DNA from 3 places in the Nocardioides sp. CPCC 205120 genome. Region 1 is predicted to be linked to each of the others. Evidence: predicted binding sites of a transcription regulator. Region 1 holds the regulator's gene; each other region holds the start of a gene.

The links. Region 1 encodes HrcA, which represses chaperone genes, less so after heat shock. Its sites were predicted from a motif close to TTGGCACTCGNNNNNNNCGAGTGCCAA; they were not measured.
Region 2: a site for HrcA is predicted at 2,052-2,078, ahead of ACOACO_RS00435 (FmdB family zinc ribbon protein). Genes of this name have one in related genera too.
Region 3: a site for HrcA is predicted at 2,044-2,070, ahead of groES (co-chaperone GroES). Genes of this name have one in related genera too.

Annotation. Positions count from the first base shown of each region.
Region 1 is NZ_JBMCYY010000002.1:721,328-725,262, reverse strand. It holds gene ACOACO_RS14440 (MBL fold metallo-hydrolase) at 10-891, opposite strand; gene ACOACO_RS14435 (hypothetical protein) at 931-1,632, opposite strand; gene hrcA (heat-inducible transcriptional repressor HrcA) at 1,805-2,833, shown strand; gene dnaJ (molecular chaperone DnaJ) at 2,892-3,935, shown strand, end outside.
Region 2 is NZ_JBMCYY010000001.1:80,729-84,663, forward strand. It holds gene ACOACO_RS00420 (ATP-binding protein) at 1-1,007, opposite strand, end outside; gene ACOACO_RS00425 (hypothetical protein) at 1,238-1,747, shown strand; gene ACOACO_RS00430 (hypothetical protein) at 1,758-1,958, opposite strand; gene ACOACO_RS00435 (FmdB family zinc ribbon protein) at 2,114-2,428, shown strand; gene ACOACO_RS00440 (SAF domain-containing protein) at 2,552-3,226, shown strand; gene ACOACO_RS00445 (MscL family protein) at 3,265-3,648, shown strand; gene ACOACO_RS00450 (glycosyltransferase) at 3,799-3,935, shown strand, end outside.
Region 3 is NZ_JBMCYY010000001.1:1,614,249-1,618,183, forward strand. It holds gene ACOACO_RS07490 (hypothetical protein) at 1-873, shown strand, start outside; gene ACOACO_RS07495 (hypothetical protein) at 870-2,015, shown strand; gene groES (co-chaperone GroES) at 2,227-2,523, shown strand; gene groL (chaperonin GroEL) at 2,613-3,935, shown strand, end outside.

The DNA of each region.
Region 1 (3,935 bases):
GCACGCCGCTCAGGCCATCGGCAGCCGGCGTGCGCCGGGCGGGAGGTGGGCGTAGCCCAGGCGCACGGCCTCGGCGAGGGCGTGGGCCGGGTAGGGCCAGCGGCCCTCCGCGAGGGCCCGGTCGGCGGGCACCCCGGCGGCCGCCACGTCGTGCACCTGGCCGGCGACCTCGGCGACCGCCGCCTGCTGGGCGTGTACGAACGCGCGGTCCACGACCGGTCCGTGGCCGGGGACCACGGTGCTCGCGGGGGTCAGGAGCCCGATCACGAGCTCGAGGCTGCCGGGCCACTCCAGCGGCCACGAGTCGCCGCCGTACGCCGGCACCGCGGCCTCGGGGTCGTCGGCGGCCTCGACGACGTCGCCGGCGACGAGCACGTCGACGTCGGGCACCCGCACGCAGACGTCGCCGCCGGTGTGGCCGCGCCCGGGGTGCACGACCTCGAGCAGCCGGTCGCCCAGGTCGAGCGCCCACGCGCCCGACAGCGTCCGCGTGGGCAGCGCCAGCCGGCTGCCCGTCACGGCGGCCTGCAGGGCCGGAGGAGCGTCGTACGCCGCCACCTGGGCGGGCACGCTCGTCGCCATCAGGTCGGCGGTGACCTCGTGGGCGACGACGTCCGCGTCGGGCCAGGCGTCGAGCAACGGGGCGGTGCCGAGCACGTGGTCGAGGTGGTCGTGGGTGGCGACCACGGCGAGGAGGGGCAGGGCGGGGGCGAGCCGGCGTACCGCGTCGCGCAGCTGCTCGCCCACGGCCTCCGCGGCGTGGGTGTCGACCACCACGACGCCGCGCTCGCCGGCCACGACGGTGACGTTCGCGTCGAACCAGGGGTGGCGGGCGACCCAGACCCGGTCGGCGACCTCGGTCGGGTCGGGCAGGACGGTGTCACGGGCCATGCCCGTGAGGTTAGGCCAGCGGGCGGCCCGGTGGTCGGGTCAGCAGAGGCCGGCGTGCAGGTGGCTGCGCAGCGCCTCGGCCAGGTCGTCCGGGGTGCGGGCGGGGGCGTCGAAGGTGACGGCGCGGCGGTGGGCCCCGTCGGCGTCCACCCAGTGCACGTCCACGCCGGTCGGGGAGAGGTCGGCGAGGGCCGCGCCGGCCAGGTACGGCGCGGGCGTCCCCGTGCACAGCGACACCGCCTGGCGCAGCTCGGCGTCGTGGCACTCGTTGACGTGCTCGGTGCAGCGGCGCAGGTAGCCGCGGTTGAGCGCGTGGGCCGGGCTGCGGAACAGCGAGGTGGGCACCCGGTACTGCCGGGTGGAGCCGTCGGCGTGCGTGCGGATGAGCATGATGATGGTGGGCTCGATCGCGACCGCCTGCAGCGAGGAGTCGCAGCAGGGCCGGGGGCTCGCCAGCTTGCCGGCCAGCACGACCGACTCGGTCGTGCCGTCGTCCTCCACCACGCCGGAGATGATGCGCAGCAGGGCCTTCTGGTGGGTGGCGCCGGCGCGCTCGACGACCGAGCCGGCCCGGCACACCAGGGTCGGGACGCCGCCGCGGTCCTGCAGGCCGAGGTCGTCGCCCCCGAAGAGGTGCTCCGTGCCCTTGATCACCATGCTGGCGGCGGCCGGGCAGGACAGGGCGCTGCGCGCACGCGCGGCGAGCTGGTCGGGATCGGCCGAGGCGAGCAGGGGGAGCACGAGGACCTCCTAGATGACTAAGGCAAGCCTAACCTACCGCCTGCGGCCTCGGGGTCAAGCGGTTCCCGGGGAGTGGGACGGGACGGAGTACCATTGGCACTCGCGCCGGTGGAGTGCCAGGCCCTGCAGGGCTCGGACCGCCGGCGAGGACGCCACGCGGGAGGAGCAGGTGATGGTCGAGGAGCGTCGGCTCGCCGTGCTGCGGGCCATCGTGGAGGACTACGTGTCGACCGAGGAGCCGGTCGGCTCGAAGGCCCTCGTCGAGCGGCACGGGCTCGGGGTCTCCCCGGCCACGGTGCGCAACGACATGGCCGTGCTCGAGGAGGAGGGGCTGATCCACCAGCCCCACACGAGCGCGGGCCGCATCCCCACCGACAAGGGCTACCGGTTGTTCGTGGACCGGCTCGGCACGGTCAAGCCCCTGACGGCCGCCGAGAAGCGCGCCATCTCGACCTTCCTCGAGGGCGCGGTCGACGTGGACGACGTCGTGCGCCGCAGCGTGCGGCTGCTGGCCCAGCTCACCCGCCAGGTGGCGGTGGTGCAGTACCCGATCCTCAGCCAGAGCACGGTGCGCCACGTCGAGGTGGTCGCCCTGTCGCCCCACCGCCTGCTCGTCGTCCTCATCCTCTCCAGCGGGCGCGTCGAGCAGCGCCTGGTCGAGCTCGACCGCGACCTCGACGACGCCGAGGTCGGGGACCTGCGCACGCAGGTCAACCGTGCGGTCGTCGGTCAGCGGCTCGGCGTCGCCGCCGACGCACTGGCCCGCCTGCGCACCGAGGAGGCGCCGGCCGACGGCCCGACGAGCGAGGTCGTGGGCGTGCTGGTCGACGCCCTCTCCGACCACTCCTCCGACCAGCGGGTGGTCGTGGGCGGCACGGCGAACCTCGCCCGCTTCGGTGACGGGTTCGACACCGTGCTGCGCCCCATGCTCGAGGCGCTGGAGGAGCAGGTCGTCCTCCTGCGGCTGCTGGGCGAGGCCACGACCGGCGGCGCCGTGACGGTCCGCATCGGCGCCGAGGGGCCGGTGGAGGAGCTCGCCGGCACCAGCGTCGTCACCACCGGGTACGGCCCCGGAGCCGACATGCTGTCCGCGCTCGGCATCGTGGGACCCACCCGCATGGACTACCCGGGCACCATGGCCGCCGTGCGTGCGGTCGCCCGCTACATGTCGCGCATCCTCGACGAGAACAACAACGCCTGACCGGCGCCGACCGACGACGGCGCGCCCCACCTGCACGGAAACGATGGATAGGACACACGTGAGCCAGGACCTCTACGAGCTGCTCGGCGTCGACCGCGACGCCGACGCCGACGCCATCAAGAAGGCGTACCGGCGTCTGGCCCGCCAGCTCCACCCCGACGTCAACCCCGACCCCGAGACCCAGGAGCGGTTCAAGGAGGTCAGCGCGGCGTACGAGGTGCTCTCGGACCCCCAGAAGCGCGCGGCCTACGACCGTGGCGGCGACCCGTTCGGCGGCGCCGGCTTCGGGGGCGCGGGCCAGGGCTTCTCGTTCACCGACATCATGGACGCCTTCTTCGGCGGCGGTGCGCCGGGACAGCCCGGCGCCGGCGGGCCGGGACGCGGCCCGCGCCCGCGGATGCGTCGCGGCCAGGACGCCCTCATCCGGCTCGACGTCGAGCTCGCCGAGGCCGCCTTCGGCGTGACGCGGGAGCTCAAGGTCGACACCGCGGTGGTCTGCGAGACCTGCCACGGCGACGGCGCGGCCCCCGGCAGCAGCCCGCAGACCTGCACGACGTGTCGCGGAGCGGGCGAGGTCGCCCACGTGCAGCGCTCGTTCCTCGGCGAGATCCGCACCCTGCGCCCCTGCGCCGCGTGCCGCGGCTTCGGGTCCGTCATCCCGGACCCCTGCCGCACCTGCTCCGGCGAGGGCCGCGTGCGCTCGCGCCGCACGCTCACCGTCAAGATCCCCGCGGGCGTCGACAACGGCACCCGCGTGCAGCTGGCCGAGCAGGGCGAGGTCGGCCCGGGCGGCGGGCCCGCGGGCGACCTGTACGTCGAGATCCGGGTCGCCGAGCACGAGCTGTTCCTGCGCCAGGGCAACGACCTGCACTGCACCGTGACCGTGCCGATGACGGCCGCGGCGCTCGGCGCCGACGTCACCCTGCCGCTGCTGGAGGCCGACCTCGTGGAGGACGGCGCCGAGACCGAGCTCGAGACCGAGCTGCGCCTGGAGATCAAGCCGGGCACGCAGTCGGGCACCGAGCAGGTGCTGCGCGGGCGCGGCGTGCCGGGCCTGCGGGGCGCCGGACGCGGTGACCTCGTCGTGACCGTCGCGGTGGAG
Region 2 (3,935 bases), on a different contig from region 1:
GTGGCGACGAACCGGGCGCGGGCGACCTCCATGGCCCGCAGCTCGCGCACGACCCGTCGCTCGGCGTCGCGGCGCTGGTCGCCGACGATCGCCAGCGGCAGGGCCCACAGGGCCGCCGTGCCGATGAAGACCCCGATGGACCACGACCGCTCCACGTCGAGGAGCTGGGCGTCGAAGATGCTGGTCGTGGGGGCGTGCAGCGGGTCGCCGACGAGCCACACGAGCGTGCCGACGGCGGAGAGCACGACGAGCTCGGCGGCGGTGACCCGCACGCCGAACCGCAGGCCCGCCCAGGTGAGGGTCACCAGCAGCGTCGCGCTCGCCACCGCCGTGCCGAACCCGCCCGCGACGAGCGCGATGACGCACAGCGCCAGGGCGCACGCGACCTGCAGCACCAGCTCGCGCGTGGAGTAGCGGTCGTAGACCCGGGCCGGGCGGCGCAGCAGCACGGGGCACCACAGCAGGATGGCGGTGACGTTCGCGATGCCGGCGTCGGCCGCGATGCGCGGGTCGTCGCCACCCAGGAACGACAGCCACCAGCCCGCCAGCCCGACGCAGGCGCCCCCGAGGGTCGCGGCCAGCGCCAGGCGCCCGAAGGCGCTCATCGAGTCGACCGTGCGCACCCCAGAGCGCACGAGCACGAGCGCGGCGACCGCGGAGGCCACCGTGCCCGCGACACCGACGAGCACCGCGTCGACGAGCGGTGAGCCGACGAGCACGGCGCTCAGCACCATGTACGCCGGCAGCGCGAAGCAGGTGAGCACCTTCCCCCAGGTCGGGGCGAGGACGAGGGCGGCGGTGCCGACCCCGACCGAGGCCCACACCGGGTTCACGCCGTACACCTCGTCGCCGACGATGCCCCGGCCGAGCGCGGTGGCGATCATGGTGAGCGCCGCGACGGACCAGGCGAGCCGGTCGACGGGCCCGGGCGCACCGGCCGGCTCGGACGAACGGGCGGTCGTCCCCGGCGCAGCGATCGTGGACGGGGCGACGGTCGTCTGCACCATCGCCCTGCCTCCCCTCACCTCACCCGGCCCGATCCGGAACGCTCGACGGTCTCACGCTGCAGAGGGCTCATCGGCCGACTTGTGGCTTTGTTGAGGACTCAACCGACTGACGCTTGAGTAGAACAGGGTTCACTCCCGCGCCGCCCGTTCTCGGGGCGGCGGTCTAGCCCGCGCCGGCCGTCCGCGGCGTTGTCCCTCCGAGGAGACGCCGCCCGACCTACGTTCCCGCCATGTCACTCATCCCCCGCACCCCTGCCGCCCGATCCACGACGGCTCGCCGCCTCCTGCCCGCCACCCTCGTGTGCACCGCCGTCGTGGCCGCCAGCGCGACCACCGGCGCGTTCGCCGCCACGGTCATCACCGGCGCGCAGATCGCCGACGAGACGATCACGACCAAGGACGTCAAGAACGGCTCCCTCTCCGGCGCCGACCTCGGCCGCGCCAGCATCTTCGGGGCGCAGATCAACGGCGCGACCAAGAAGACCTTCATCGGCGTCAACGGCTACCAGGTCGTCGAGGAGCTCGTGACCGTCGGCGGCCTCGAGACCGACGCGTACGCCGAGGTCTACTGCCCCGCGGGCACGTCCACGCTCAGCGGTGCCGCCTACTGGTCCACGAGCGACGCGGCCGTCCAGTTCCTCATCAACAGCGACGGCTCGGGCGTCGCCGCCTTCGCCTCGAACCCGTCCGACGTCGAGGACGACCTCGTCGTGCAGGCCGTCTGCGCCACCGTCAACTGACGCACCGGGCTCAGCGCAGCGCGCGGACCCCGAACCCGACGAGGACGGCCCAGGCCAGCAGGCGGGGCACGTCGCTGGCGACGATGCCGTGCGTGTCGCTGAAGGCGACGAGGATCCTCACGGGTGCGTGGTCGTTCGTGATGGACGCCAGCATCCAGGCGGTCACGCCCACGAGGAACGCCAGCACGCAGCCGCGGCGTACCCAGGTCATCGGGTCAGCGTACGGAGTGGTGCGGGCGTCGGACCGAGCCGCCCGGAACTCGAACCCGGCCGGGTCGGGCGTTGCCCGGGCGACGACCTAGAATTGGCAGTCGAGCCCGCCGAGTGCCAGTCTCTCGGCCAGCACACGTCTCCCGGAGGTCCATCGTGCCCACGTACCAGTACGCCTGCACCGAGTGCGGTCACGCCTTCGAGCAGGTCCAGAGCTTCAGCGACGACGCCCTGACCGAGTGCCCGGAGTGCCACGGTCGCCTGCGCAAGCTGTTCAACGCCGTCGGCGTCGTCTTCAAGGGCTCCGGCTTCTACCGCACCGACAGCCGCACGGGTGCCTCCACCGCGTCGGACACCTCGTCCTCGAAGAGCACCTCCTCGAGCGACTCCGGGTCGTCGTCGAGCGACACGAAGTCGAGCACCACGACCTCGACTGAGAAGAAGTCGGGCGCCGCGAGCACGACCGCCTGATCCGACCGGTGGCCGAGGTGGCCGAGTCAGCACCCGGTGGTTGAGGTGGCCGCGCCAGCGGCCCTCGAAACCACCTGTGGAAGCCGCCCCACGCCCCGGCCCGATCCGGCCTAGCGTCGTCGCATGCCTCTCGCCGCTCCTCCGACGACCGCCGCGCGCTCCCGCGGCGCGACCCTCACGCGGGGCCCGCGCCGCGTCTTCGCCCGCCATCGTCGCGCCCTGGGTGCGGCGCTCCTCGGGGTCGCGGTCCTCGTCGGCGTGCAGGCATTCGCAACGCCGGCGCCGCCCACGACGGAGGTGGTCGTCGCGGCCCGTCCCGTCGCGGCCGGCGCGGAGCTGACCCGCGCAGACCTGACGACGCTCGCCGTCCCGGCGGACGTCGCACCGCCGGCTGCACCATCCATCGACGAGCTCGTCGGCCGCGCGACCGCAGGCCCCATCGCCGAGCGCGAGCCCGTCACCGAGACGCGGCTGGCATCTGTCGCCACCATCGCCGCGGGCGCTGGCGAGGTGGCGGTGCCCGTCCGCCTTCCGGACCCCGCGATGGCCGACCTGCTGCGCGTCGGGGACGTCGTCGATCTCGTGGCCACCGCGGCCGAGGACGGTACGACGACCACGGTCGCCCGCGACGTCCGCGTCTCCGCGCTCCCCCGGCCTGCGGAGGACCCCGCCGGCGAGCTCGTCAGCGGCCGCCTCGTCGTGTTCGCAGCCCCACCGGGTGACGCGCTCGACATCGCCCGCGCCGGCGCGCAGGACTTCCTGACCCTCGCCTTCCGGTCTAGCGTGGCCGCCCGGTAGCCCCGTGACCTGCGGGGCCTCGGGACGAGGAGCAACCGGTGAGCGGATTCAAGGCATTCATCCTGCGCGGAAACCTGATCGAGCTGGCGGTGGCCTTCATCATCGGCGCAGCATTCGCCTCAGTCGTCACAGCGACCGTCGCGCTGATCATGGATCTGGTCGGCAAGACGTTCGATCAGCCCGACTTCAGCGGCTGGGACCCCTACGGGGTGTCGTTGGGGGCGTGGATCACCACCGTGATCTCCTTCTTGATCCTCTCCGCCGTCGTCTACTTCGGCGTCGTCCTGCCGTACACGAAGGCGAAGGAGCGCTTCTTCCCCGACCCGCAGGGTGAGCCCGGTACGCCGGAGGACGTCGCCCTGCTCACCGAGATCCGCGACCTGCTCGCCGCGCAGTCGTCGCAGGCCAAGCGCCTGTCATAGGTCGCGCGGCACGGTCCGCCCGATCGCCGTGTCGCTGGATCACGTGATGCAGGCGCCACCGCCCATCGGCAGGAACGGACGACAACGGGAGGGGCCCGCGGCTAGGGTCGCGATCGGCGATCGAGACCGGAGGACGGGGCGAACCAGCGGATGACAACCACGGGTGGGCGCGGCACCACCACCGTTGCCATCGCTCACGACTACCTCACCCAGCGTGGCGGCGCGGAGCGGGTCGTCCTCGCTCTGGCGAAGGGTTTTCCGGACGCGCCCATCTACACGACGTTGTA
Region 3 (3,935 bases), on a different contig from region 1:
CTCCACGAGCCGCTCCAGGACACCGAGGGCGACGGCTCGTTCGTCGGGGTCAGCTGGCGGCTGCGCAGCCCGGACCGGATGGCCCTCACCGGCGCCGTGCCGCCGCTCGAGCTCGCGCTGCGCGTGGAGGGCGAGGAGCGCGCCCTGGTGGAGGCCGACACCCTCGAGCGCGACTCCGCGGGTCGCTTCCCCGAGCTGGTCGAGGGCGGCGCGGCGGTCGTGGGCGTCCCCGGCGACCTCGACGTGGCGGGGGTCCGGATCGAGGTCACCGTCGACGGCGTGACCCAGGTGCTCGACCCGTGGAGCGGTCGGGTCGAGGCGGGTGACGCGGCGGCGCTGTACGACGAGGGCCCGACCGCCTGGCGTCCGCGCCCGTGCCCCGACCTCGACGTGCTGGCGCCGGCGACGCTGGGGGACGGCGCGCTGCTGTGCACCCTCGGGGTGGTGCGCTCGACCCCGTGGACCGCGGAGACCGGGTGGGCGGAGCCCGGCGAGACCTGGTGGCTCGTCGGCGTCGGCACCCACATGGTGGCGACCGACGCGGGCCCGGTGGACGGCTCCGACGAGCGGGCCTGGGTCGTCGGGCCCGTCACCGCCTCCGACGTGGAGCTGGGCGGGGAACCGGCGGTCGCGCTGCGCCCGGCGTACCAGGACACCGACGACCAGTTCGCCGACCGCGACCTCACCGGCGCGACGTACGTCTTCCCCGCCCCCGGGCCGCCCCCGCGCACCGCCGAGGAGGTGTCGCTGCGCCTGCGGCAGACGTACGACGTGGGGCCCGCGGGCGACGTCGCCCCGCCGCCCGACCTCCGGGTCGACGTCGAGCTGCCCGTCGGTCCCGCGGTGGAGCTGCCGGCGGAGGACCGGGCGTGAGCGGGCCGCGGCGCAGGCGAGTCCTCGCGGTGGCGCTCCTCGTGGCGGTGGTGGTCGCGGTGGCCGTCGTCGTGCGCATGACCGACGCGGGGCCGACGCCCGCCCGCGTCGGCGCGGTCGTCGACCCGGTCTCCTACGCCGAGGACGAGGTGCCCGCGGCCGCCGACGAGGTCCCGCTGCGGCTGCCCGGCGGCGAGGCGGTGCTGCGGGTCGGGCGCACCGTCGAGCGGCTGCCGGACGCGACGGGCACCGACCAGCCCGGCGTGCCCGCGCCCGAGGACGGGGCGTGGCTGCCGGTCAGCTGGCAGTGGACCGCGTGGACGCAGCGGCACGCGCTCGGCGCCTACAGCGGCGTCCCGCCGGCGGTGACGCCGGCCGCGGCACCGGTCCCGACGCTGACCCTGCTCGTGGACGGGGAGCGGCACCCGCTCGTGGTGCCGGCTCCGGCCGGGCCCACCACCGAGCCCGACGGCACCTGGTTCCACGTGGCCGTGCCCGCGGGCGACGACGCGGACGCGGGGCTCGCCCTGGCGGTCGGGTTCGACGGCGAGGAGCAGGTCGTGACCGTCGACGGGGGGCGCCTGGAGACGGGGGAGCGGGGCCGCTTCGCGGCGTACGACGACTACGACCAGGCCCTCGACCAGGAGGACCCGGTCGCGGTGCTGCCGGGCGACACCGGCACGGACTTCGACTTCCCCTTCGCGGGCACGCCGGCCCAGCCGCTCGACGGCGACCTCGTCGTGGCCGCGGCGACCCGGGAGCCGTACGTCACGGGGCTCGGGTGGGCTCCCGCCGGACGCACGTGGGCGGTGCTGCCGCTGCAGCTGTACGTCGCGGGCGAGCTGGAGGACGGGGAGCGCTCGGTGACGATCGGCGACCGGTCGTGGAGCCTGTACGACGCCCGCCCCGACATCCGGGTGGCGGTCGCGGGGGAGGAGCCGGCCGCGCCGGTCGCGCACGTCCCCCCGGCGGACGACCTGCGGGCCGCGGGCACCGTCGTCGCGTCCGTGCCCGCCGACGCGACCACGCTGCGGCTGGAGGTGGCCGCGCGGAGCGCGCTGCGGGAGGTCCGCGAGGGCGACCCGGCCGGCGTGCCGGACGCCTTCACCCTCACCTGGGCGGGCGACGTGCCCCTCGCCTGAGGGCCTGGCCCGGCAGCACCCCCTGGTCCTGGCACTCGCCGGAGTGGAGTGCTAACGTCGGCGCTGGCACTCTCCTCGTGAGTGTGCCAATCGTCGACGTAACGGCGCGACCCCCGCGACGGCGTGCCCGGACCGGCGACGACCAACGCCCTGACGGGAGGCATCCGCCTCTCGATCTTTCGGATCCGCACGGAAAGTGGAGGTCGACATCGTGTCGGTCAACATCAAGCCCCTCGAGGACCGCATCGTCGTCAAGCCGCTCGACGCCGAGCAGACCACGGCGTCCGGTCTCGTCATCCCCGACACCGCGAAGGAGAAGCCCCAGGAGGGCGAGGTCCTCGCGGTGGGCCCGGGTCGCTGGAACGAGGACGGCGACGAGCGCATCCCGCTCGACATCGCGGTCGGCGACAAGGTCATCTACAGCAAGTACGGCGGCACCGAGGTCAAGTACGCCGGCCAGGAGTACCTCATCCTCTCGGGCCGCGACGTCCTCGCCGTCGTCTCCTGAACTCCCTAGGGCCGTGCGCCCCGTGAGCGCCTGACGCGCTCCGGGGCGCACGGCTCGACCTGTTCCACCCCCCAGCCTGAGGAGAGCCCATGCCCAAGATCCTGGAGTTCGACGAGAACGCTCGTCGCTCCCTCGAGCGCGGCGTCGACGCGCTCGCCAACGCCGTCAAGGTGACGCTCGGCCCCAAGGGCCGCTACGTCGTCCTCGACAAGAAGTGGGGCGCCCCCACCATCACGAACGACGGCGTGACCGTCGCCCGTGAGATCGAGCTCGACGACCCCTTCGAGAACCTCGGTGCACAGCTCACCAAGGAGGTCGCGACCAAGACCAACGACGTCGCCGGTGACGGCACGACGACCGCGACCGTCCTCGCCCAGGCGATGGTGCACGAGGGCCTGCGCGCGGTGGCCGCCGGCACGAACCCGATGGGCCTCAAGCGCGGCATGGACCTGGCGGCCGCGGCCGTCGGGGACGCCCTGCGCTCCTCGGCCCGTGAGGTGGAGTCCAAGGAGGACATGGCGTCCGTCGCCACGATCTCCTCGCGCGACGCCCACATCGGCGAGCTGCTGGCCGAGGCCTTCGACAAGGTCGGCAAGGACGGCGTCATCACCGTCGAGGAGTCCAACACGCTCGGCACCGAGCTGGACTTCACCGAGGGCATGCAGTTCGACAAGGGCTACATCAGCCAGTACTTCGTGACCGACCCCGAGCGCATGGAGGCGGTCCTCGACGACCCGTACATCCTGCTGCACCAGGGGAAGATCTCGGCCGTCTCCGAGCTGCTGCCCCTGCTCGAGAAGGTCATCCAGGCCGGCAAGCCGCTCTTCATCCTCGCCGAGGACGTCGAGGGCGAGGCGCTCTCCACCCTGGTCGTCAACAAGATCCGCGGCACGTTCAACGCCGTCGCGGTCAAGAGCCCCGCGTTCGGCGACCGCCGCAAGGCGATGATGCAGGACATCGCGGTGCTGACCGGCGGTCAGGTCATTGCCCCCGAGGTCGGGCTCAAGCTCGACCAGGTCGGCCTCGAGGTGCTGGGCCAGGCCCGCCGCGTCGTCGTGACGAAGGACAACACGACGATCGTCGACGGCGCCGGTGAGTCCTCCGCCGTGGAGGGTCGCGTCAACCAGATCAAGGCGGAGATCGACAGCACCGACTCCGACTGGGACCGCGAGAAGCTGCAGGAGCGCCTGGCCAAGCTGGCCGGCGGCGTCTGCGTCATCAAGGTCGGCGCCGCCACCGAGGTGGAGCTGAAGGAGAAGAAGCACCGCATCGAGGACGCCGTCTCCGCGACGCGCGCCGCGATCGAGGAGGGCATCGTCGCCGGCGGTGGCTCGGCGATCATCCACGCCGTCTCCGCCCTCGACGGCGACCTCGGCCTCACCGGTGACGAGGCCGTCGGCGTGCGCATCGTG